One region of the Blautia liquoris genome, then DNA from elsewhere that is predicted to be linked to it. Evidence: a T-box and tRNA genes for the amino acid it is inferred to sense, from the RefSeq annotation. Region 1 holds a T-box; the other holds one or more tRNA genes.
What was found. A T-box is a leader RNA that pairs with one kind of tRNA and senses whether it is charged. The one in region 1 lies ahead of thrS (threonine--tRNA ligase), so its partner is inferred to be a tRNA-Thr.
Positions count from the first base shown of each region.

Region 2: it has a tRNA-Thr gene. The T-box ahead of thrS (threonine--tRNA ligase) is inferred to sense a tRNA for this amino acid. The anticodon was not compared.

Region 1 is NZ_CP063304.1:3,152,213-3,163,090, reverse strand. Features, by position in the region: gene INP51_RS14345 (ATP-dependent DNA helicase) at 1-1,528, shown strand, start outside; gene INP51_RS14340 (histidine phosphatase family protein) at 1,519-2,235, opposite strand; T-box leader at 2,345-2,544, shown strand; gene thrS (threonine--tRNA ligase) at 2,603-4,510, shown strand; gene INP51_RS14330 (DUF1540 domain-containing protein) at 4,549-4,863, shown strand; gene infC (translation initiation factor IF-3) at 5,203-5,697, shown strand; gene rpmI (50S ribosomal protein L35) at 5,728-5,925, shown strand; gene rplT (50S ribosomal protein L20) at 5,952-6,311, shown strand; gene INP51_RS14310 (helix-turn-helix transcriptional regulator) at 6,637-6,975, shown strand; gene INP51_RS14305 (NAD(P)-dependent malic enzyme) at 7,197-8,369, shown strand; gene INP51_RS14300 (GatB/YqeY domain-containing protein) at 8,390-8,827, shown strand; gene INP51_RS14295 (ABC-F family ATP-binding cassette domain-containing protein) at 8,818-10,650, shown strand; gene nifJ (pyruvate:ferredoxin (flavodoxin) oxidoreductase) at 10,799-10,878, shown strand, end outside.
Region 2 is NZ_CP063304.1:12,430-23,307, reverse strand. Features, by position in the region: gene INP51_RS00140 (flavin reductase family protein) at 1-474, opposite strand, end outside; gene INP51_RS00135 (putative manganese-dependent inorganic diphosphatase) at 488-2,143, opposite strand; gene INP51_RS00130 (S1 RNA-binding domain-containing protein) at 2,286-2,984, shown strand; gene INP51_RS00125 (GIY-YIG nuclease family protein) at 3,190-3,444, shown strand; gene trhA (PAQR family membrane homeostasis protein TrhA) at 3,497-4,162, opposite strand; gene INP51_RS00115 (M23 family metallopeptidase) at 4,313-5,089, opposite strand; gene INP51_RS00110 (SpoIID/LytB domain-containing protein) at 5,244-6,158, opposite strand; gene INP51_RS00105 (zinc ribbon domain-containing protein) at 6,182-6,562, opposite strand; gene INP51_RS00100 (D-alanyl-D-alanine carboxypeptidase family protein) at 6,595-7,665, opposite strand; tRNA gene INP51_RS00095 (tRNA-Lys) at 7,754-7,826, opposite strand; tRNA gene INP51_RS00090 (tRNA-Phe) at 7,837-7,909, opposite strand; tRNA gene INP51_RS00085 (tRNA-Met) at 7,916-7,989, opposite strand; tRNA gene INP51_RS00080 (tRNA-Thr) at 8,014-8,086, opposite strand; tRNA gene INP51_RS00075 (tRNA-Tyr) at 8,151-8,232, opposite strand; tRNA gene INP51_RS00070 (tRNA-Val) at 8,237-8,309, opposite strand; tRNA gene INP51_RS00065 (tRNA-Asp) at 8,339-8,412, opposite strand; rRNA gene INP51_RS00060 (23S ribosomal RNA) at 8,521-10,878, opposite strand, start outside.

The DNA.
Region 1 (10,878 bases):
GGTGGACTGCAGTCCTGAGACATGCCCACGTGCAAAAGGACATTATGACCGGGTAAATGATGCGGTTTTTGAGCTTCTGAATCACAGTGATACGTTATCGAGAGATGTGGTATTGGAGGCGGCAGATAAGGCACAAGTCTGCCCCTACGAATTTCAGCTGGATTTGGCTACATGGGTCGATGCAGTCATCTGTGATTATAACTACGTCTTCGATCCTGTGGTTCGTCTTCGCAGATTCTTTGGAGAAGGCATGGGAAAGGGAGAATATCTCTTCTTGATTGACGAGGCCCACAATCTGGTGGAACGAGGAAGGCAGATGTACAGTGCAGCCGTATATAAAGAGGATTTTCTGGAGATCAAAAAGCTGATTAAGCCTTACGTACACGATACAAAACTTGCAAGGGTGTTGGAACGCTGCAATCGGCAGCTTCTTGCCTTTAAAAGAGAGTGCAGCAAAGATTACCTGGAACTTGAAAATGTCGGAAATTTTCTCCTTTCTATGATGGGGTTGGTGGGAGAACTGGAACGTTTTCTTCAGGATCTGGGAAATGGAGAGTTGAGAAAAAAGATTCTTGAATTTTATTTTTCTGTGAAGTCGTTTGTCAATATCTACGAAATCATGGACGAAAATTATATGATTTATGCCAGACATACGGCAGACGGACGCTTTATGCTGAAACTATTTTGCGTAAATCCGGCGGACAATCTGCAGGAATGTCTGAATAAGGGAGTGAGTGCAGTATTTTTCTCGGCGACACTTCTCCCGGTCCGTTATTATAAAGAACTGTTGTCCGTGAGAAAAGATGATTATGCGGTTTATGTGGAGTCGCCATTTGACCCTGACAAACGGAAACTGATTCTGACGAATGACGTGAGCACGAAATATACCAGGCGGAGCACAGAGGAATATACAAGAATTGCCTCTTATATCTGTCAGACGGTGGGGCAGAAAAAGGGAAATTACATGGTGTTCTTTCCATCTTATCAGATGCTGAAAGATGTAAACGATATCTTTCAGGAGTCATTCTTGCCCAAGGTAGAGGCTGACGGAGGTGTCCAGGTGCTGCAGCAGGTTTCCGGTATGAACGAGACCGAAAGAGAGGCTTTTTTAGATGCGTTTAGCCTAAACAGCACAGATTCAGAGACTCTGATCGCGTTTTGTGTAATGGGAGGAATTTTCTCAGAAGGAATTGATCTGGACGGGGAACGACTGATCGGAGCGCTCGTTGTGGGGACAGGCATTCCAAAATTGGATACGGAACGGGAAATTCTGAAAGAATTCTATGACAGGCGGGGCGAAAAAGGCTTTGATTACGCCTATCGTTTTCCCGGCATGAATAAAGTCTTCCAGGCCGCGGGACGTGTGATACGAACAGATGAAGATACCGGAGTGGTCGTGCTTTTAGACGAACGCTTCCGGTATCGGGAGAACTTGGATCTCTTTCCGCGGGAATGGAAGACATACAGTACCTGCTCCGTCAAAACGATCGCAGATGAGGTAAAAGAATTCTGGGATCGTTACCCCTGAAATGGATCTGTAAAGGATCCGTAGACGGATACCGGTTCGCTATGTAGGAGCAGATGGGAGGTGTCGCCCATCATCTGGCATCGAAAGTATGCTTCACCCGGAGTACGCTCTTCGGTTCCGAGTACAGTGACGGAGGTCGGGGCGAGAAAGAATCCCTGCCATAACTGGTGGGGAGTCACATTGATCAGGTGAGAGACCAATGCACCTGTGATTCCCAGATGGCAGAAACAGACGACAACATCGTCGCGATGAGTATTTTTCTCAGTGAGATAGCGGTATCCATCCCTGCGATATCCGTATTTTACGAGCAGCTCATCCATCTTTGCCGTGACATATTCGTAATTTTCCTTTAGATTTCCCGAGATCATATCCGGGCTTTGGTGCCATCCGTCCAAATCAAACAATTCCGGATGAGTATTGAGATAATCGGATTTTCGATCCCAGGGGAGAACCTGTTTTCCGGTCTGTGGGTCCACAATTGGGGAATCGAACTCTTTTAGCCAGTCACAGGTGACTGCCTTTCGATCTAATTTTTTTAGCGAGGCAGCTGCAGTATCTTGTGCCCGCCCGAGGGGAGAACAATAGATGTCCGTGATGTCCCATCTACTGGTCCGTTCTGACAGATATTCGGCTTCGCGCCATCCTTTTTCTGTGAGAGAATCGATATCGTAATTGGGTTCTCCGTGACGTATAAATATCAGCTTCATTTTTAAAAAACCTCCAAATTCGCCCTTGTGGGCTGTTTTACCTTAAGTATAACTTAAAAAAAACACCTTGACAATGCCAGATGGCGTGTTATACTTAAGCCACATAGAAGACAACACGTTGAGAAGAAGAGTAAATCGTGAAACGTTACAGAGAGAGACATAAAAGCTGGAAGTGTCTTATCGGGAAACGGTTGAAAACTACCTTTGAGTGGCCCCAATTCGGTCCGGTGATTCCGTTATCATCGTAATGAGTGGTTTTTAAAACAATTTGGGTGGAACCGCGAATGTGATTGATGATTCGTCCCTTACAGTATGTATTTTGATACGGCTGTGAGGGACTTTTTTAGTTAAATAAAGGAGGATGTATATGATTATAACATTGAAAGATGGATCAAAAAAAGAATATGACAAGCCGTTGTCCGTGATTGATATTGCAAAAGATATTAGTGAAGGACTGGGAAGAATGGCTGCCTGTGGGGAAGTCAACGGGGAAATTGTGGATCTCCGTCATGAAATCGACCGGGATTGTACCCTTGCTATCCATACACCTTCAGATCCAGAAGGACTGGCTGCATATCGCCATACAACTTCACATATTATGGCACAGGCAATTAAGAGATTATATCCGGATGTAAAGCTGGCAATCGGTCCGTCGATCGCCGATGGATTTTATTATGACATTGACAGTGAAGAGCCGATTACTCCGGAAGATCTGGCTAAGATTGAGGCAGAGATGAAAAAGATTATAAAGGCGGCCTATCCGATTCAAAGATTTACGAAACCAAGGGATGAGGCGATTGCCTTTATGGAGAAACGTAATGAGCCATATAAGGTAGAGCTGGTTGAGGATCTTCCAAAAGGAGAAGAGATCAGTTTCTATGAGCAAGGAGAGTTTGTAGACCTCTGTGCAGGACCGCATCTGATGAGCACAAAGCCTGTGAAGGCCTTTAAGCTCACAAGTATCGCCGGTGCCTACTGGAGAGGAGATGAGCGCAATAAGATGCTCACTCGTATCTACGGAACTGCATTTCCAAAGAAGGCGGATCTGGAAGAGTATCTGAACAAGATTGAAGAGGCAAAAAAACGTGATCACAGAAAACTGGGACGTGAGCTGGGCCTTTTTATGATGAGTGATGAGGGTCCCGGGTTCCCGTTTTTCCTTCCGAAGGGAATGGCACTTAAGAATGCTCTTTTGGATTACTGGAGGGGACTCCATGTGAAGAATCATTATGACGAAATTTCGACTCCTGTTATCTTGAGCAGATCTCTGTGGGAGACATCCGGACACTGGGATCATTACAAAGATAACATGTATACTACAAAAATTGATGAGGAAGATTACGCAATCAAACCGATGAACTGTCCGGGATCCATCCTGGTCTATGAATCGGAACCGCGTTCTTACCGTGATCTTCCGCTGCGTCTTACGGAACTTGGTCTGGTACACCGCCATGAAAAGTCAGGCCAGCTGCATGGGCTGATGCGTGTCCGCTGTTTTACACAGGACGACGCTCATATCTTTCTGACACCGGAACAGATGAAGGAAGAAATCAAGAAAGTTGCAAAACTTATCGACGAGGTTTACAATCTGTTCGGTTTTAAATACCATGTGGAGCTTTCTACTCGCCCGGATAACAGTATGGGCAGTGATGAAGACTGGGAGATGGCAACCGATGCTCTGCGTGGTGCTCTTGATGAGATGGAGACCGATTATCTTATAAATGAAGGTGATGGTGCATTTTACGGGCCGAAGATTGATTTCCATCTGGAGGATTCGCTCGGAAGAACTTGGCAGTGTGGGACCATTCAGCTTGATTTTCAGCTGCCGCTGCGGTTTAACCTGGAATATACAGGAGCGGACGGCGAGAAACACAGACCGATTATGATTCACCGAGTTCTTCTCGGATCGGTGGAGCGTTTTATCGGAATTCTGATTGAACACTATGCGGGAGCATTTCCGACATGGCTTTCACCGGTTCAGGTAAAGGTTTTGCCGATATCAGAAAAATATGAAGAATATGGAAACCAAGTCCTTGACAAATTGCAGAACGCCAAAATTCGTGCAGAGATTGATCTGCGTTCTGAAAAGATCGGATATAAGATTAGAGAGGCACAAAATCAGAAGGTTCCATATATGCTGATTGTCGGTGCAAAAGAAGAGGAAGACGGATGTGTATCTGTCAGAAACCGCAGAAAGGGCGATCTGGGACAGAAAGAACTGGAAGGTTTCATAAAAGAAATAAAAGAGGAAATTCGAATAAAAGCGAATGATTAAGTCAATACTATCTCCGTATATAAAGGAGGTAGAGACTTATGACAGTATTAAATTGTTCCGCTGCAACCTGTGCTTACAATGTTGATGAGCTCTGTTCAAAAGGAGAGATCAAAGTAGGCGGTGCAAATGCACACGATTCGGATCAAACTTCATGCGAGAGCTTTATTGAGCGCAAAGAAGGTTCTATGAGTAATAGTGCAAGCTCAGGATGTACAACCATAGGTATTGACTGCGAAGCAGAAAACTGCAGCTATAATGAACAATGTAAATGCGTTGCGGGTGCCATAAATGTCGGAGGCAATGAGGCTTGTACCAGCGACGAGACCAGATGCAGTACATTCACACAAAACTGATGATGCCAACTATTCAGCCATAAGCTCGTTTTTGAGCTGCTGCGCTTTGCGCATGGCTGAATAGTAACAAAAAGTGCTTGACGGCTGACTTCAACTATGATATTATAAGCGAGTATGAAAACAAAGAAGAGTATCCACTCTCACCTTAGCGCCTGAAGCGACTAATGGTTAATAAGACGATTGAATGGACTACATATGTCCAGATACGTAAACGGTGGATAGTCTGACTGACTATCTTTTTTTATGCTGTGACAAGCCTATATTAAGATGGAATTTCATAACAAGAGCGAAGTGTAAACAAGGAAAATATTATGGAGGTGTACAACAATTAGCGAATTAATGATTAACGAACAGATACGTGACAGAGAGGTCCGTCTGATCGGTAAAGATGGGGAACAGTTGGGTATTATGTCTTCCAGAGACGCCTATGGAAAGGCACAGGAGGCGGGGTTGGATCTGGTAAAAATTGCTCCGAAGGCGAAACCGCCTGTCTGCAAGATCATCGATTATGGAAAATATAAGTATGAACTTGCCCGTAAGGAAAAGGAAGCCAAGAAAAAGCAAAAAACGATAGACATCAAAGAAGTACGTCTGTCACCAAACATCGGCGCCAACGATCTGAATACAAAAGTGGGTGCAGCCAGAAAGTTTATTTCCAAGGGAAATAAAGTTAAGGTTACTCTGCGTTTCAGGGGCCGTGAGATGGCACATATGAGCAATGGGAGACATATCCTTGATGAATTCGCTGAAAGTCTGTCTGATATCGCTTCGGTTGAGAAGGCACCTAAGGTTGAGGGCAGAAGTATGACCATGTTTTTATCAGAAAAACGTTGAAAGATACGTTGCTTTTAGGAGGAAGTTAACATGCCAAAAATGAAGACAAACAGAGCGGCTGCAAAGCGCTTTAAGACAACAGGAACAGGCAAAATTATGAGAAACAAAGCATATAAGAGCCATATCTTAACCAAGAAATCTCAAAAGAGAAAGAGAAATCTTAGAAAGTCTACTGTTCTTGATGCAACAAACGTAAAGAATATGAAGAAAATCTTACCGTATTCGTAAGAGGTTTTCAAGGAGGAATATAAGAAATGGCAAGAGTTAAAGGCGGAGTGAACGCTAAGAAAAAACATAACAGAACTTTAAAGCTGGCAAAGGGGTACAGAGGTGCCAGAAGTAAACAATATAGAGTTGCAAAACAGTCAGTGATGAGAGCACTGTCCAGTTCTTATGCAGGAAGAAAGCAAAAGAAGAGACAATTCCGTCAACTTTGGATTGCACGTATCAATGCGGCAGCACGTATCAACGGCCTTTCATACAGCAAATTTATGTATGGATTAAAACTTGCCGGTGTAGAACTCAACAGAAAGGTTCTTGCTGACATGGCAATCAATGATAAAGATGGTTTTTCAACACTTGCAGAACTTGCAAAATCAAAGATCGCTGCATAAATAATCACTTCCCGGAAAGCTTATGTTTCCGGGATTTTTTTCATTAAAAGGATAGCAAATTATAAAACCACTGGTCAAATCTCCAGTGGTTTTATAATCTCCAAAAATAAGAAAGCTCCGTAACTAATGGGGAAATGTCTCGTAATTATCACTCATATGAAGTATATAGTTCACGCTCTTATTAACATCTATCGTTTATCATTTAGTCAACTACAATAGATTTATAATGTATGTCTAAACAGGACTCCATCCGGCACAAACGAACCTTTGTGCATTGACATCTTAGTTTACTACAAAATACACGAAAAAGAATGGGGCATAAATTATGAGAGATACAGATGTTATTGAACATATCAAGGAGCTTTGTGCGGAACGCAAGTGGTCGTATTACCGTCTTGCAAAGGAATCCGGACTTCCTTACTCCACAATTAACAACATGCTGCACCGGACGAATATACCGACAGTTCCCACACTTCAGAAAATGTGTGATGCCTTCGAGATTACTTTATCAGATTTCTTTTTGGAGGGCATAAAAGAATACACGCTTACCAATTCTCAGACAGAGCTGCTGGAAATTTACAAAAATCTTTCCAAAGATGACAGGCGAATGCTGATCGCCTATGCCAAAGGCCTTGCAAAACTACTTGATGCACCGAAAAAATAGCCGCGGCGAAGGGACAGATTTATTAGTCTTTTTTCGAAAGTATAACTGTGTTCAGATTGGCACAAACAGATATTACAGCCGAACAATTTGATTTTTGGATTGCAATTCATTACTCGAAGAGGTATGATAAGAATATAACAATCTTTGGCTGCTATGACATACGGACAAAGTTATATTAACAGAAGCTAGAGGCTTAAGGGAAAGCCGGAAAGGGACTAATCATGGATGTGAAAGAAAAGGCATTATTGCAGCACGAAAAATGGAGAGGAAAAATTGAAGTTACAAGCAGAGCAAAGGTGGAAACTCCCGAGGATCTGTCGATTGCATATACGCCGGGTGTTGCCGAGCCCTGTCTTCGTATCGCCGAGGATAAGGATTTATCCTACAAGTACACACGCCGTGGCAATATGGTAGCCGTGATCACTGACGGTTCTGCAGTTCTGGGCCTTGGAGATATCGGGCCGGAAGCGGGCATGCCAGTTATGGAAGGAAAGTGTGTACTGTTTAAAGAATTCGGCGGTGTAGACGCATTTCCTCTCTGTGTGAGGACAAATGATGTGGATGAAATTGTAGATACAGTTGCATTACTAGCAGGAAGCTTTGGCGGTGTGAATCTTGAGGATATTTCAGCACCAAGATGCTTTGAGATTGAAAAAAGATTAAAAGAACGCTGTGATATTCCGATCTTTCACGATGATCAGCATGGTACAGCGGTGGTGACGGCGGCTGCTATGATTAATGCCTTAAAACTCGTGGGAAAAGACATTTCAGATATTAAAGTTGTCACCTCAGGAGCAGGTGCAGCAGGTATAGCGATCATCAAACTACTGGTGAGTCTGGGACTGAAAGAGGTCATCATGTGTGACCGAAAGGGTGCCATCTATGACGGAAGGGAAGGCCTGAATAAAGAAAAGCAGGAGATGGCCAGAATATCGAATCTCGAGAAGAAAAAGGGAACTCTGGGAGAGATGCTCAAGGGAGCAGATGTATTTATCGGGGTTTCAGCTCCAGGGACTGTGACAGAAGAGATGGTAAAAAGCATGGCTCCTGATCCAATCCTGTTTCCGATGGCGAATCCGGTACCGGAGATTATGCCAGATCTCGCAAAAGAAGCAGGCGCAGCCGTGATTGGAACAGGCAGAAGCGATTTTCCGAATCAGATCAATAACGTTTTAGCATTTCCGGGGATCTTTAGAGGAGCCTTAGATGTTCGCGCGAGTGATATCAACGATGAGATGAAAGTGGCGGCAGCATATGCAATTGCCGGCCTAGTTGATGAAAAAGAATTGAATGCCGACTATATCATCCCGAATCCATTTAACAAAAAAGTGGCTCCTGCTGTTGCCGAGGCAGTAGCGAAAGCTGCAAGAGATACAGGAGTAGCCCGGATATAGGTTGGTTTGGAGGTTTAGATATGGAGTTTGAAGAGTTAAGGGCTGAAATGATCAAAGCAATGAAAGCTAAAGACAAGCCAAGAAAAGAAGCGATTTCTTCTCTGGTATCTGCCGTGAAAAAGGCAGCAATTGATGAAGGAAACAGAGACAATATTTCCGAGGAGCTCGTTAACCGTGTTATTTTGAAGGAACTGAAAACAGCAAAAGAACAACTTGACACCTGCCCGGATTCCAGGGCGGATTTAAAGGCTGAGTATCAGTTTCGCTGCGATGTAATCAGTGAGTATGCTCCAAAACAGATGAGCGAAGAGGAAGTTGAGAGATATATGAAAGACAGATTTGCGGATGTGATTGCAACGAAAGATAAAGGTAAGATCATGAAGAAAGTTATGTCTGACATGAAGGGGAAAGCCGACGGAAAAGTAATTAATCAGGTGGTCACGAAGCTTTGCAGGTAAATATACTTTCGATGGAGCACATCACAAAATCTTTCAGTGATCGAATTTTGCTCGACGATATCGGTTTCGGCCTCCAGGAAGGTGAAAAGGTTGGCGTGATCGGTATCAACGGGATGGGAAAGTCAACTCTTTTAAAGCTGATTGCGGGCATTGAACAGCCAGATGATGGTGAAATTACTAAGGGTAAAAATATCAGGATCGGATACCTTTCTCAGACTCCGGTATTTGAGAAAGACGAGACATTACTTGGCCTTGTTTCAAAGAGGAATCCGAAAACCCCCGAGGAATTCACAAAAGAGAGCGAGGCAAAGGCCATGCTTGCAGCTCTGGGATTTACAGAATTTAATCAGAAATTAAGTGAGCTGTCAGGTGGGCAAAGGAAGAGAGCTGTACTCGTTGAGACTCTTTTAAATCCTGTCGATATCCTCATTCTTGATGAGCCGACGAACCATCTGGATGATCAGATGTCTCAGTGGCTTGAGGACAGGCTGATCGGATACCGTGGAACACTCATCATGGTGACCCACGACAGATATTTTCTGGATCGTGTGGCGACGCGAATCGTGGAGGTGGATCGGGGATCACTCTATAGTTATCCGGGAAGTTATTCAAAATATCTCGAGCAAAAGGCTCAGCGCCTGGATATCGAACAGGCATCTGAGAGAAAACGACAGAGTATCTTGACGACAGAATTAAAGTGGCTGGCCAGGGGGGCACGTGCGAGATCTACGAAACAAAAAGCGCATATCCAAAGAATTGAGGACATGCAGAACGTCAAGACTCCTGTTCTGGATGAAAAACTTACTCTTTCGTCTGTGAGTTCAAGGCTAGGAAATACGACGATTGAGGCGGAGCATCTTGCGAAGTCATATGGTGGTAAACTGTTGTTTACTGATTACAGCCATATTTTTTTGAAGGACGAAAGAGTTGGAATTACAGGACCCAATGGATGCGGAAAAACCACGCTTTTAAAGATCATTCACGGGGATATTGAACCAGATCATGGATTGGTAACGGTCGGTGCGACGGTGAAGATTGGATATTTCGCTCAGGAATATGCTCCTATGAATGATGATTTGAAGGCGATCGAATATGTTCGGGAGGGCGCTGAATATATTCAGACAAAAGAGGGTAAAATTACAGCGTCGGCCATGATGGAACGATTTCTGTTCGACAGCACAATGCAGTGGACAAGGATTGAAAAGCTATCCGGCGGCGAAAAGCGAAGGCTGTACCTTTTACGCATCCTTATGGATGCCCCCAATGTTTTGATTTTGGATGAACCGACCAATGATCTGGATATTCCAACGCTGAATGTGCTCGAGGATTATCTGGATAATTTTGATGGGATTGTGATTGTTGTTTCTCACGATAGATATTTTCTGGACCGCGTGGTGCAGCGAATTCTTGCTTTTGAGGAAGAGGGAAAGATTCGCCAGTATGAGGGCGGCTATAGTGATTATCTGATCGCGAATGCAGACAGACGGCAGCAGGATGAGCGTTCTGTGGGCAAAAGCCTGTCCGAATCTGAAGAGACATCGATAAGGAAGAAAAGTACGGAAAAACCAAGACATAACCAGAAACTCAAGTTCACATTTAAGGAACAGAGAGAATTTGAGACGATTGACACAGAAATATCATCATTGGAAGAGCATATTACAAAAACAGAAGACCAGATCCAAAATGCAGCAACCGATTTTGTAAAGCTGAATGAACTATCAGAAAAAAAGGAAAAGCTTGAGAAAGAATTGGAAGAGAAGACAGAAAGATGGATTTATCTGACTGATCTTGACGAAAAAATCAAGGCACAGTCTTCGAAATGATAATTTTCATGTGATTTATGTATTTTTCCTGAAACATAGGCTCAGGATTATAGACACACTGTCTAAGGAATGCTATAATAAAAATACTGTCAGGTGACAGTTTCAAGTACTGTTAATAAGATTCAATTATACAAGGAGGATTTCATATATGGCAAGAAAGATGAAGACCATGGATGGTAATCATGCTGCAGCACACGTCTCATATGCTTATTCTGACGTAGCGGCAAT
Region 2 (10,878 bases), 380 kb from region 1:
ATTCAGAAGGAATTCTCCCTTGCGGTCCATATACTTCTCATCGACATGAACTGCTAAAACTTCGGCTAGGAACATATCATGGCTGCCAAGATTTTTGATCTCTTTCACTTTACATTCAATATTAACCGGACTTTCTAAAATACCAGGGGCTTCAACCAAACTTGACTCACACGGCGTCAGATGAAGATGATCGAATTTATTCACATCTCTTCCTGATTTAACTCCGCAGTAATCCGCCGCATAAATCAGATCTTTCGTCGTGAGATTAATCACAAACTCTCCACTTTCCTTAATCATCTGATAAGAATATCTGGAAGGGCGGATCGATATTGATGTCATAGGGGGAGATGTATTAACCGTTGCCGTCCATCCAATCGTAATGATATTCGGCTTTTCCCCTCTTCTTTTACAGCTGACCATTACCACCGGCAGAGGATAGAGCATATTACCTGGTTTCCATATCTGTTTAGCCATTTTTTATCCTCTCCTACATTTGATCCTGAAGTGCTAACATAAATCCCGGAATTAACTGTTTTTTTCTGGAAACTACTCCCGGAAGAACAGCACTGTTCTCACTTACTTCATTCGGTGAAAAAGCTTCTTTTACCAATTCTTTTGCTCCGTCCCCATAAAACAGCAGTTCCGTGGATTCCTCAATAATATTAGTCAGCATAAAGTATACCCTCGGAATTCCATGCTTCTCACACTCTTTTTCAAGCTGTGGAAGTATCTGATTTTTGATGTCTTTAAGCTGATCTGCATCCATGGAGTTAATCTGCCCCACTCCGAAATTTGATTCCTCTACATTGAACTTTTTAAAGTCCTGATAAAAGATCTCCTCCGGAGATTTTTCATTCAGATTACTCCCTGCTTTAAACATCTCCTTTGCGAATTCTTGGATTTTAATTCCTGCTACATCAGCCAAAAATTCTGCTGCCTTTTTATCGAGTGCCGTGCAGGTAGGAGACCTGAACATCAGCGTATCTGAAATGATAGCAGCACAAAGAAGCCCTGCAATGTCCTGAGGCACCTCAAGATTTCGTTCCTGATAGATCTGATACATAATCGTCGCAGTACATCCTACTGGCTCATTTCTAAATAAGATCGGGGATATTGTTTCCAGTGAACCCAGCCGATGATGATCGATTATTTCCAAAATCTCGGCTTCACTGACATTATCCACCGCCTGCGTCTTCTCATTATGGTCTACCAAAATCAATTTTTTCTTTCCACTTCCGATTAAGTTTCTTCGGGATATGGTACCAATGTATTGATTTTTCTTGTCTAAAACAGGAAAATCTCTATGCCTGTGGGCCTTCATAATGTCTTTAATATCATCCAGAAAATCATTCGTTGAGAATGTGATAAGGTTCTCTTTCGTCATCAGATGTTTAATTGGAATAGACTGATTAATGAGTCTTGCAATCGTATACGTATCATGTGGGCTGCTGATAATCACGCAGTCATGGTCCATAGCCAGTTTCTGAATACTTTTTGACACCTTTGCACCAAGACCCACTACAATACAGCTGGCTTCCATCTCAATCGCACAAAGCTGATCATCCGCTCTGTTTCCAAGAATAACCAGATCACTTTTATTAATATATTTCTCCATAAAGTCCGGATGAAAAGAACCGATTACAACCCTTCCCTCCACAAAATATCCATGTTCATTACCAATAATAATTTCGCCATCCAGAGTTTCCGCGATGCTGCGGTATTTTGTCTTCGCCTGTGACATGACACTGCTGTCATAAGCATCCATATAAGACTTTGCTATATCACTGACTGTGATAATACCAAGCAGTTTCTGATCTTTACTCGTAATCGGTAGGGTAACGACGTTTTCTTCACGCATCATTTTCCAAGCTTTTTTTACGGATATATTCCCTCTCACGCCCGAAATCTCGTGGATATCAATCTCTTTTACTTGTGTTCCCGCATCCGGGAGATAGCCAGGTACCCGTACACCAAAACGATCCAGTACATATTCTGTCTCTTCATTGATCTGTCCGGCACGCTTTGCAACAAAACTTTCATTTTCTGTTCTGTTCTTTATATCAGCATATGCAATCGCCGAGCATATGGAGTCCGTATCCGGATTCTTATGACCGATGATATATACTTTTTCTCTTCTATTCATAGAAAACCTCCTACTATAGTAATAATAGTAACATCTTTTAAATATATGGTAAATAGAATTCTTATTTTAATGTTTTTATTTTCACGTATCTATGTTAGAATAACCACATGTGCATCATTATTAATGATAAGGAGTATAAAAAATGGCAGAAGAAAAAATGACTATGGATGAATTTAATAAAGCTGTAGATGAATCTTTTGATTCCTTTAAAGATGAGGACCAAATGGTCTGGGAAAAATTAAGACAGCTAAAAGAAGACAAGACAATTCTGGATGTTACAGTGGATGGTATTGTCAACAAAGGTGTTGTATCCTATGTAGAGGGAATCCGTGGATTTATTCCTGCTTCCAAACTCTCCCTTGGGAGAATTGAAGATTTAAATGAATACCTTGGAAAAGAGATCAAAGTTCAAGTTCTAGATATCGATGAACAAAAAAATCGTCTGATTCTCTCCCGCCGTGCATTGCTGCAGGCAGAAGAAAAAGAAGAACGAAAAGCAAAGATTGATCAGATTATAGTCGGAACTATTATGGAGGGAACTGTAGAGAGCATAAAACCTTATGGAGCTTTTGTCGACCTTGGCAATCACTTAAGTGGTCTGCTTCATGTTTCACAGATCAGTCAGAACAGGATCAAAGATCCTTCTGTTGTATTGAATGTAGGTGATCCCGTTAAGGTTAAAATAATCGCAATCAAAGATGGAAAATTAAGTCTCTCCATCAAGGCAATAGACGACGATGCTAAAAAAGCCGAGGAAGATGCAGTAAAAAATGTGAAGCTTCCAAAGGCGGAAGACCTGACCACAAATCTTGGTTCTCTCTTCAAAAACATAAAACTATGAGACTGCTGTCAATGTAGCGTTTCTTTGCATATAGTATAGTAAACCCGCAATCGAGGTTTTATACTGTCAGTTTTTAAAGTGCATGCATATATCTGGGTGAAATACTTTTATCGGTTGCTTTACCATAAAGGGACCGCTTCGGCGGTCTTACATAACCCAGAAAAAACGCATCAATCTGCAGATTTTGAACAAACAAGAGGATCAAATGATTAATAAAAATTATACTTATATTCTCAGATGTTGTGATAACACCCTTTATACTGGGTGGACGAATGACATTGAAAAGAGGCTGAGGGCTCATAATTGTGGAAAAGGTGCAAAATACACAAAATCACGGCGGCCTGTATCTTTAGTCTATTATGAGACATTCAAAACAAAAGAAGAGGCTATGCAAAGAGAATGGAAAATTAAGCACCTTCCCCGCAAAAAAAAGTTAGCGCTGATTGACATGAAAATATAAAACAAGAGGTCTTCGGGCTGACAACTCAGCTTACGCAAGACCTCTTTTCGTATCAGATTACTATCGGTTCTACAATATAATACATCATAATAAAGTGGCATAAACTCCCTGCCATCACAAACAGGTGAAAAATCTCATGTGAGCCAAAATTTTTATGTCTTGCATCAAATATGGGGGTTTTAACTGCATATACAATTCCCCCTGCGGTATAGATAATTCCTCCTGCAAGAAGCCATCCAAACGCAGGTCTGGACAATGCATGGAAGATCTGAGGAAATGCCAGTACACACAACCACCCCATCCCAATATAGATAACGCTCGAAAACCACTTCGGACAATTAATCCAGAAAGCTTTAATTAACATTCCGATTATAGCCACCGTCCAGACAATTGCACAGAGGATAATACCGGTTCTTCCTTCCAGAACAATCAGGCAAATAGGCGTATAACTTCCGGCAATCAGTATGAATATCATAAGGTGATCCGCTTTTTTCAGACGTTTGTTTACTTTTTCATTGATATCAAATGTGTGATATACTGTACTTGCAGCGTAGAGTAAAATCATGCTGGTCATAAATATTGCAAGTGCAATGATATGAATATGATCCGGATCTCTCGCTGCCTTTGAAAGCAGCGGTACTGTTCCAAGAATAGCCAATATACAGGCTATTCCATGAGTGATTGCACTTCCCGGATCCTTAATAGATATTTTTTTCAATATTAATCGCCTCTATTTCATTACATAGTTTTAATAACTACTTGTTGTACTAATTATATTACATCATATCATAATTAAAATCAAGACAATTATGTAAAAAAAAGATCACAACATTCATTCAGATGCTGTGATCTTTTTTGGATCTTACAATCATTCAGTTTCTGGGGGAAGGTACAAAGATGGATCAAGGGGAGAACCATCTTTCTGAAGTGCAAAATATAAATTGCTTCCTTCTTTCGTAAAATACTTTGTAGGAGTATTAATATTGGCAATAACCGTTCCGCTGGCAACTGTCTGTCCTTGTTCTACATTCACGTCTTTCAGCTGTCCATATACTGCCTGATAGCCATTTCCCATATCCATGGTGACAGTTGTTCCTGTAACTGCATCTTCTGTAATAGATACAACCTGACTATTGGCCACTACCGCGACTGGGGTATCCACAGCTGCTTCAATCATAACTGCCGGATTACATCGATAAGAATCTAAAGTAGAAAAATAAACAGTTTTATCCATGTTATACGGAATTAAAATTTTTCCTGATACCGGAAGATTTAGTAAGGTACCTTCGTTAAAATCCAGTTCCGGAAGGACAGCCTGTGAAGCTGCTGCATCTGCATCCGCAGATGGAGTCTCCGGCTGTGCTTCATTTTCACTGCTCTGTGATGGTGCCGGTGGTTCACTTGGATCCGGGGTAACATTGGTTTCTTCATTTTCTGTATCATAAGTATTTACATCTTTTGTCTCTTCTTCCTCTGTTGTTTCGTTACTTTTCTTTTCTTCTTCTTTATCTTTTTTTGCACTTTCAATACGTGCCTCATCCGGCTTTTTACTCTCATAATGGTATACGTATACACCACAGACAAGAGTAGCAGCTACCAAAACTACGCTCAATACAATACGCAGTGTCTTTTTTCCTGATTCCATCTCATTCACCTCTACTAATTTTATTGAAATTGGGGGGCAAAATTTCTCTTGCTCCAATGATACTACGGATTGTTGCGCACTTTGTGCTCCTGGTATCATTAACTTTTTCTGTATTAGTAGGGTTGCCTAAAAATGAAAATCTATACAATTTTTTCTATTTTTTCTTGTCTTTCATAACCTGTGTATTCGGAAAATAATAATTTAGGATATCACGCCATGATTTTCCTCCCTTTGCCATTTGATCTGCTCCATATTGTGACATTCCCATACCATGGCCACTTCCTCTGCAGGTGATCAATATTTTGTCATCTCTTTTGGAAATAGAAAAAGATGCAGAGGGTAGTCCCAACAGGTCCCTAAATACTTCTCCTGGTATTTTTATCCCAAAAACCTCGACTTCCATTGCATATCCTGAAGAATCTTCTGATGATATCGCTATATGATCAGCAAAATTATCTTTCTTTAATTTCTGATCCTTATCAATTTTCTTCAACTTTTCATACAACTCATCATTAGAAAACGAAAGTGGTTTTCTCTTTGGCATATAATCTAAGTCGGGCTTACTCTCTACACCTACCAGCCAGCCATAATCATCTCTCTTGAGAACTTCTTTGCCACTCCTGGTCCAGCCATTACTTGCCCGACAAAAAGGTGCTGATACAATCCTACCACCATATCCCAATACACACCCCTTTGTTTTTTTTACGGCCTCTTTACATAATAGCATCCTGTCAGTTTGTAAATGATGTGATCTCTCATATTCCATATTTTCTTTCAGAATCTGATCATAGACTTTCTGGTCATAATCAGATTTTTCATATTCATACCATACACGACTTCTGACGAGAACAGCCTGTGCACAAATTGTTTCTAACTGATAATGATCCGGTATCTCCCGGTATAAGATAGAAGGAAGTAGTTGCTCAATATTATCCTTTTGTGATAATTTCACGTAATTTTTTCCCGACAATAGCATAGTTCCAAGAATTGGCAAAAAAATAAGCAGAAACAGAATCGCTGCAAAATATTTCATCTGTTCCTGCATTATATGTTTCTTATTTTTTATCATATACACATATCAGTCCATGTTTCTTATTCTAATATATGACTATTGGGACAATTTATGTCTTGTTCTTCTTTTTCCAATTGAGCTCCACACTCTGAGCAATATTTAGCATTCGGATCCATAATTCTTCCACATTTTGAACAGACAAGATCCAAAGGTTCTTTTAACAGCCTATTCATCCCTTTGATATCTTCTTCCAATTTTGCGATCTCTAATTCACTCACTTTCACTGTATCCACATAATCAGATAAATTAGAAATAAGAATGTCTGGATCCTCACATACTTTTTTGTAATACTCCTGTCCCAATATAGAGAAACTATATTGTTGTTCATTCAGCATCTCTTCTAAAATAATTTCTGTCTGGCCTCTTTCTTCCGATAACTTATCATGTTCCTGCTTTGTCATATACTCTGCCCCCGCTTCCGATATCCAAAAAATTAGTTTATTAAATTATATGCAGAAACTGCATCAGATATATGATATTGTTCACTTTTGGGATTTCCATCTGATTTAGCTGTAACTAAAATATATTCATCTTCTCCAATTTTTGAAAGACTGGCCAAACACTGCCCGGAAGAATTCGTAAAGCTTTCCTTTCCTCCTTCTATCACTCCTCCGTTTGTCAAGTTATTTTCTGTTAATTCACTTAATACTGAATTTTTTAAGACAATTCCGTTCGGATGTGGAGGCGTAACAGATGTAGTATAAGTATCTGAAGTAAATATTTCACGAAATACATCATTTCTCAGGCAATATTCAAACAAAACAGCCATATCTTTACAAGTTGAGTAATTGTCATCACCTGGAAGACCCGTACACGATACAAAGTGAGTGTTATTCATACCAAGCCCATCTGCTTTTTGATTCATCTGGTTTACAAATTCATCCTCCGATCCTGAAACTCGCTGTGCAAGTCCTACACAAGATTCTGCTCCGGAAGATATCATAGAACCATATAACAAATCTCTTACTGTCAGGTTTTCTCCTCCTACAAAACCAGTCATAGCTGCACCCTGTGTATAAAGAGTATTTATAATTTCATCAGATATCATTACATTTTCATCCAGATTTGAAAGATTCTCAATAGCCACAATAATGGTCATTATCTTTGTCAGAGGAGCCGGATATATCTTTTCTGTACCTGCTTTATTCATTACAACTGCCTGATCTCTTAGACGAACAAGATAGCCACTGGCACTATGTATACTTTCACCCGGTATAACACTGACTGGAATTGGGGCTGAAGAAGGTACAGGAGGTTCTTCTTCTTTAACAATATTTTCGGGTGGAACTTCTGTATATGCTGCCTCCTTCACAGTTTTTATTTGATCGATTTCATGGATATTATTCGAATCTAACATCTTAAATACCATGAGAATCATCAAAAGAATAATAATCAGTAATAAAAGACATAAAAATATTGTCTGTCTTTTTTTCTTTTTTCTTCTGGCTGCACGTCTGGCCTCCATCTGATGCCGTCTGTTCGTGTTAATAGATGCTTGTTCCATATTAAGCATTCCCCCTATCTTCAGTATTATATTATTTCAAAAAAGGATATCAAATAAATTTGATATCCTTAAAATTCATAATAAACACTGAAGCATCGGGGATTCGAACCCCGGACAACTTGATTAAAAGTCAAGTGCTCTACCACCTGAGCTAATGCTCCGAAAAAAATATGCCTAGTTCCGGAATCGAACCAGAGACACGAGGATTTTCAGTCCTCTGCTCTACCAACTGAGCTAACTAGGCATTCAATTGCGGGAGTAGGATTTGAACCTACGACCTCTGGGTTATGAGCCCAACGAGCTTCCAGACTGCTCCATCCCGCGCTATTAAAATAAAAAATTTGTTGAAGCCGATGATCGGACTCGAACCGATAACCTGCTGATTACAAATCAGCTGCTCTGCCAATTGAGCCACATCGGCACAAGGAAAACCATCCAATTAAATGACTAAAACAAATGAAGGGCAATTTAAATTTACTCTTCAATGGATGGAGAAGGATTCGAACCTTCGAAGGCGTTGCCAGCAGATTTACAGTCTGTCCCCTTTGGCCACTCGGGAATCCATCCATAATGGGACCTACAGGGCTCGAACCTGTGACCCTCTGCTTGTAAGGCAGATGCTCTCCCAGCTGAGCTAAGATCCCATATTATATACAATTTTAAGAAAATAAAGCGACCCAGATCGGACTTGAACCGATGACCTTCGCCGTGACAGGGCGACGCTCTAACCAACTGAGCCACTGGGCCATTATGATATTTGAAGTATGTACCTTCAAAACCGCATACAAATTATAACATCATTCCATCTTTTTGTAAACACCGGACCTTCACTTGATGATAAACTTCATCAAGTGTCAAGGTCAAGCCCTCGACCGATTAGTAACAGTCAGCTCCATACATTGCTGTACTTCCACCTCTGCCCTATCTACCTCGTCGTCTTCAAGGGGTCTTACTTCTTTCGAATGGGATATCTCATCTTGAGGTGAGCTTCACGCTTAGATGCCTTCAGCGTTTCTCTCTTCCCGGCTTGGCTACCCTGCCCTGAGCCTGGCGGCTCAACAGGTACACCAGCGGCCGGTCCATCCCGGTCCTCTCGTACTAAGGACAGCTCCTCTCAAATATCCTACGCCCACGCCGGATAGGGACCGAACTGTCTCACGACGTTCTGAACCCAGCTCGCGTACCGCTTTAATGGGCGAACAGCCCAACCCTTGGGACCTACTACAGCCCCAGGATGCGATGAGCCGACATCGAGGTGCCAAACCACTCCGTCGATGTGAACTCTTGGGAGTGATAAGCCTGTTATCCCCAGGGTAGCTTTTATCCGTTGAGCGATGGCAATCCCACTTTCATACCACCGGATCACTAAGTCCTACTTTCGTATCTGCTCCACCCGTCGGTGTCGCAGTTAAGCTCCCTTCTGCCTTTGCACTCTTTGAATGGTTTCCAACCATCCTGAGGGAACCTTTGAGCGCCTCCGATACTCTTTCGGAGGCGACCGCCCCAGTCAAACTCCCCGTCTGGCATTGTCCCATGTCCGGTTCACGGACTCTGGTTAGAAATCCACTACTGCAAGGGCGGTATCCCAACAGCGGCTCCAAAGATACTTGCGTACCTTCTTCTTAGCCTCCCGCCTATCCTGTACATGCAGTACCGGGTCCCAGTACCAAACTGGAGTAAAGCTCCATGGGGTCTTTCCGTCCTGGCGCGGGTAACCAGCATCTTCACTGGTACTTCAATTTCACCGGATGCATTGTTGAGACAGCGCTCAAATCATTACGCCTTTCGTGCGGGTCGGAACTTACCCGACAAGGAATTTCGCTACCTTAGGACCGTTATAGTTACGGCCGCCGTTTACTGGGGCTTAAATTCAAAGCTTTGAGCCGTAGCTCTGACCTCTCCTCTTAACCTTCCAGCACCGGGCAGGCGTCAGCCCATATACTTCACCTTTCGGTTTCGCATAGACCTGTGTTTTTGCTAAACAGTTGCTTGAGCCTTTTCTCTGCGGCCTGACTTTCGCCAGGCACCCCTTCTCCCGAAGTTACGGGGCCATTTTGCCGAGTTCCTTAACAATGCTTCTTCCGTCGGCCTTAGGATTCTCTCCTCATCTACCTGTGTCGGTTTACGGTACGGGTACAATAAAAACAATAGCGGCTTTTCTTGATCCATGGCTCACACGCTTCCCTACTTTACTTCGGTCCGCTTCACGTCTTTGGATTGTACTGCGGTTTTACCTGCAGCACTCCTCCTTCGCTTGCACGCGGCTTTCCATTCCGCGCCCGTGCTCTCCACACATGTCCCCACAGTTCTGTTTTACTGCAGTGCAGGAATCTCCACCTGCTTTCCATCGACTACGGCTTTCGCCCTCGCCTTAGGTCCCGACTTACCCAGAGAAGATCAGCTTTACTCTGGAAACCTTGGATATTCGGCCGAGAGGATTCTCACCTCTCTCTCGCTACTCATTCCGGCATTCTCTCTTCTCAGATCTCCACGGCCCCTTCCGGTACCGCTTCTTCGTTCTGACAATGCTCCTCTACCAATGATCTTACAATCATTCCTGAGCTTCGGTGTCGTGTTTTAGCCCCGGACATTTTCGGCGCAGAACCTCTCGACCAGTGAGCTGTTACGCACTCTTTTAATGTATGGCTGCTTCTGAGCCAACATCCTGGTTGTCTTTGAAATCCCACATCCTTTTCCACTTAACACGCACTTTGGGACCTTAGCTGCAGATCTGGGCTGTTTCCCTTTTGACCATCCAACTTATCTCGTATGGTCTGACTCCCAGACATCGGTATCACGGCATTCGCAGTTTGATATCCTTTGGTAAGCTTTGACGCCCCCTTGGGAATTCAGTGCTCTACCTCCGTGTATCTTGTCTGAGGCTAGCCCTAAAGCTATTTCGAGGAGAACCAGCTATCTCCGGGTTCGATTGGAATTTCTCCCCTACCCACACCTCATCGCCACCCTTTTCAACGGATGTGCGTTCGGTCCTCCACGGCCTTTTACGGCAGCTTCAACCTGGACATGGGTAGATCACCCGGTTTCGGGTCTGCGTGTTCCGACTTTCGCCCTCTTAAGACTTGGTTTCCCTTCGGCTCCACACCTGACAGTGCTTAACCTTGCCGGCACCCGCAACTCGCCGGACCGTTCTACAAAAAGTACGCGGTTGTGCATTTGTAACACTTCCACAGCTTGTAAACACAGGGTTTCAGG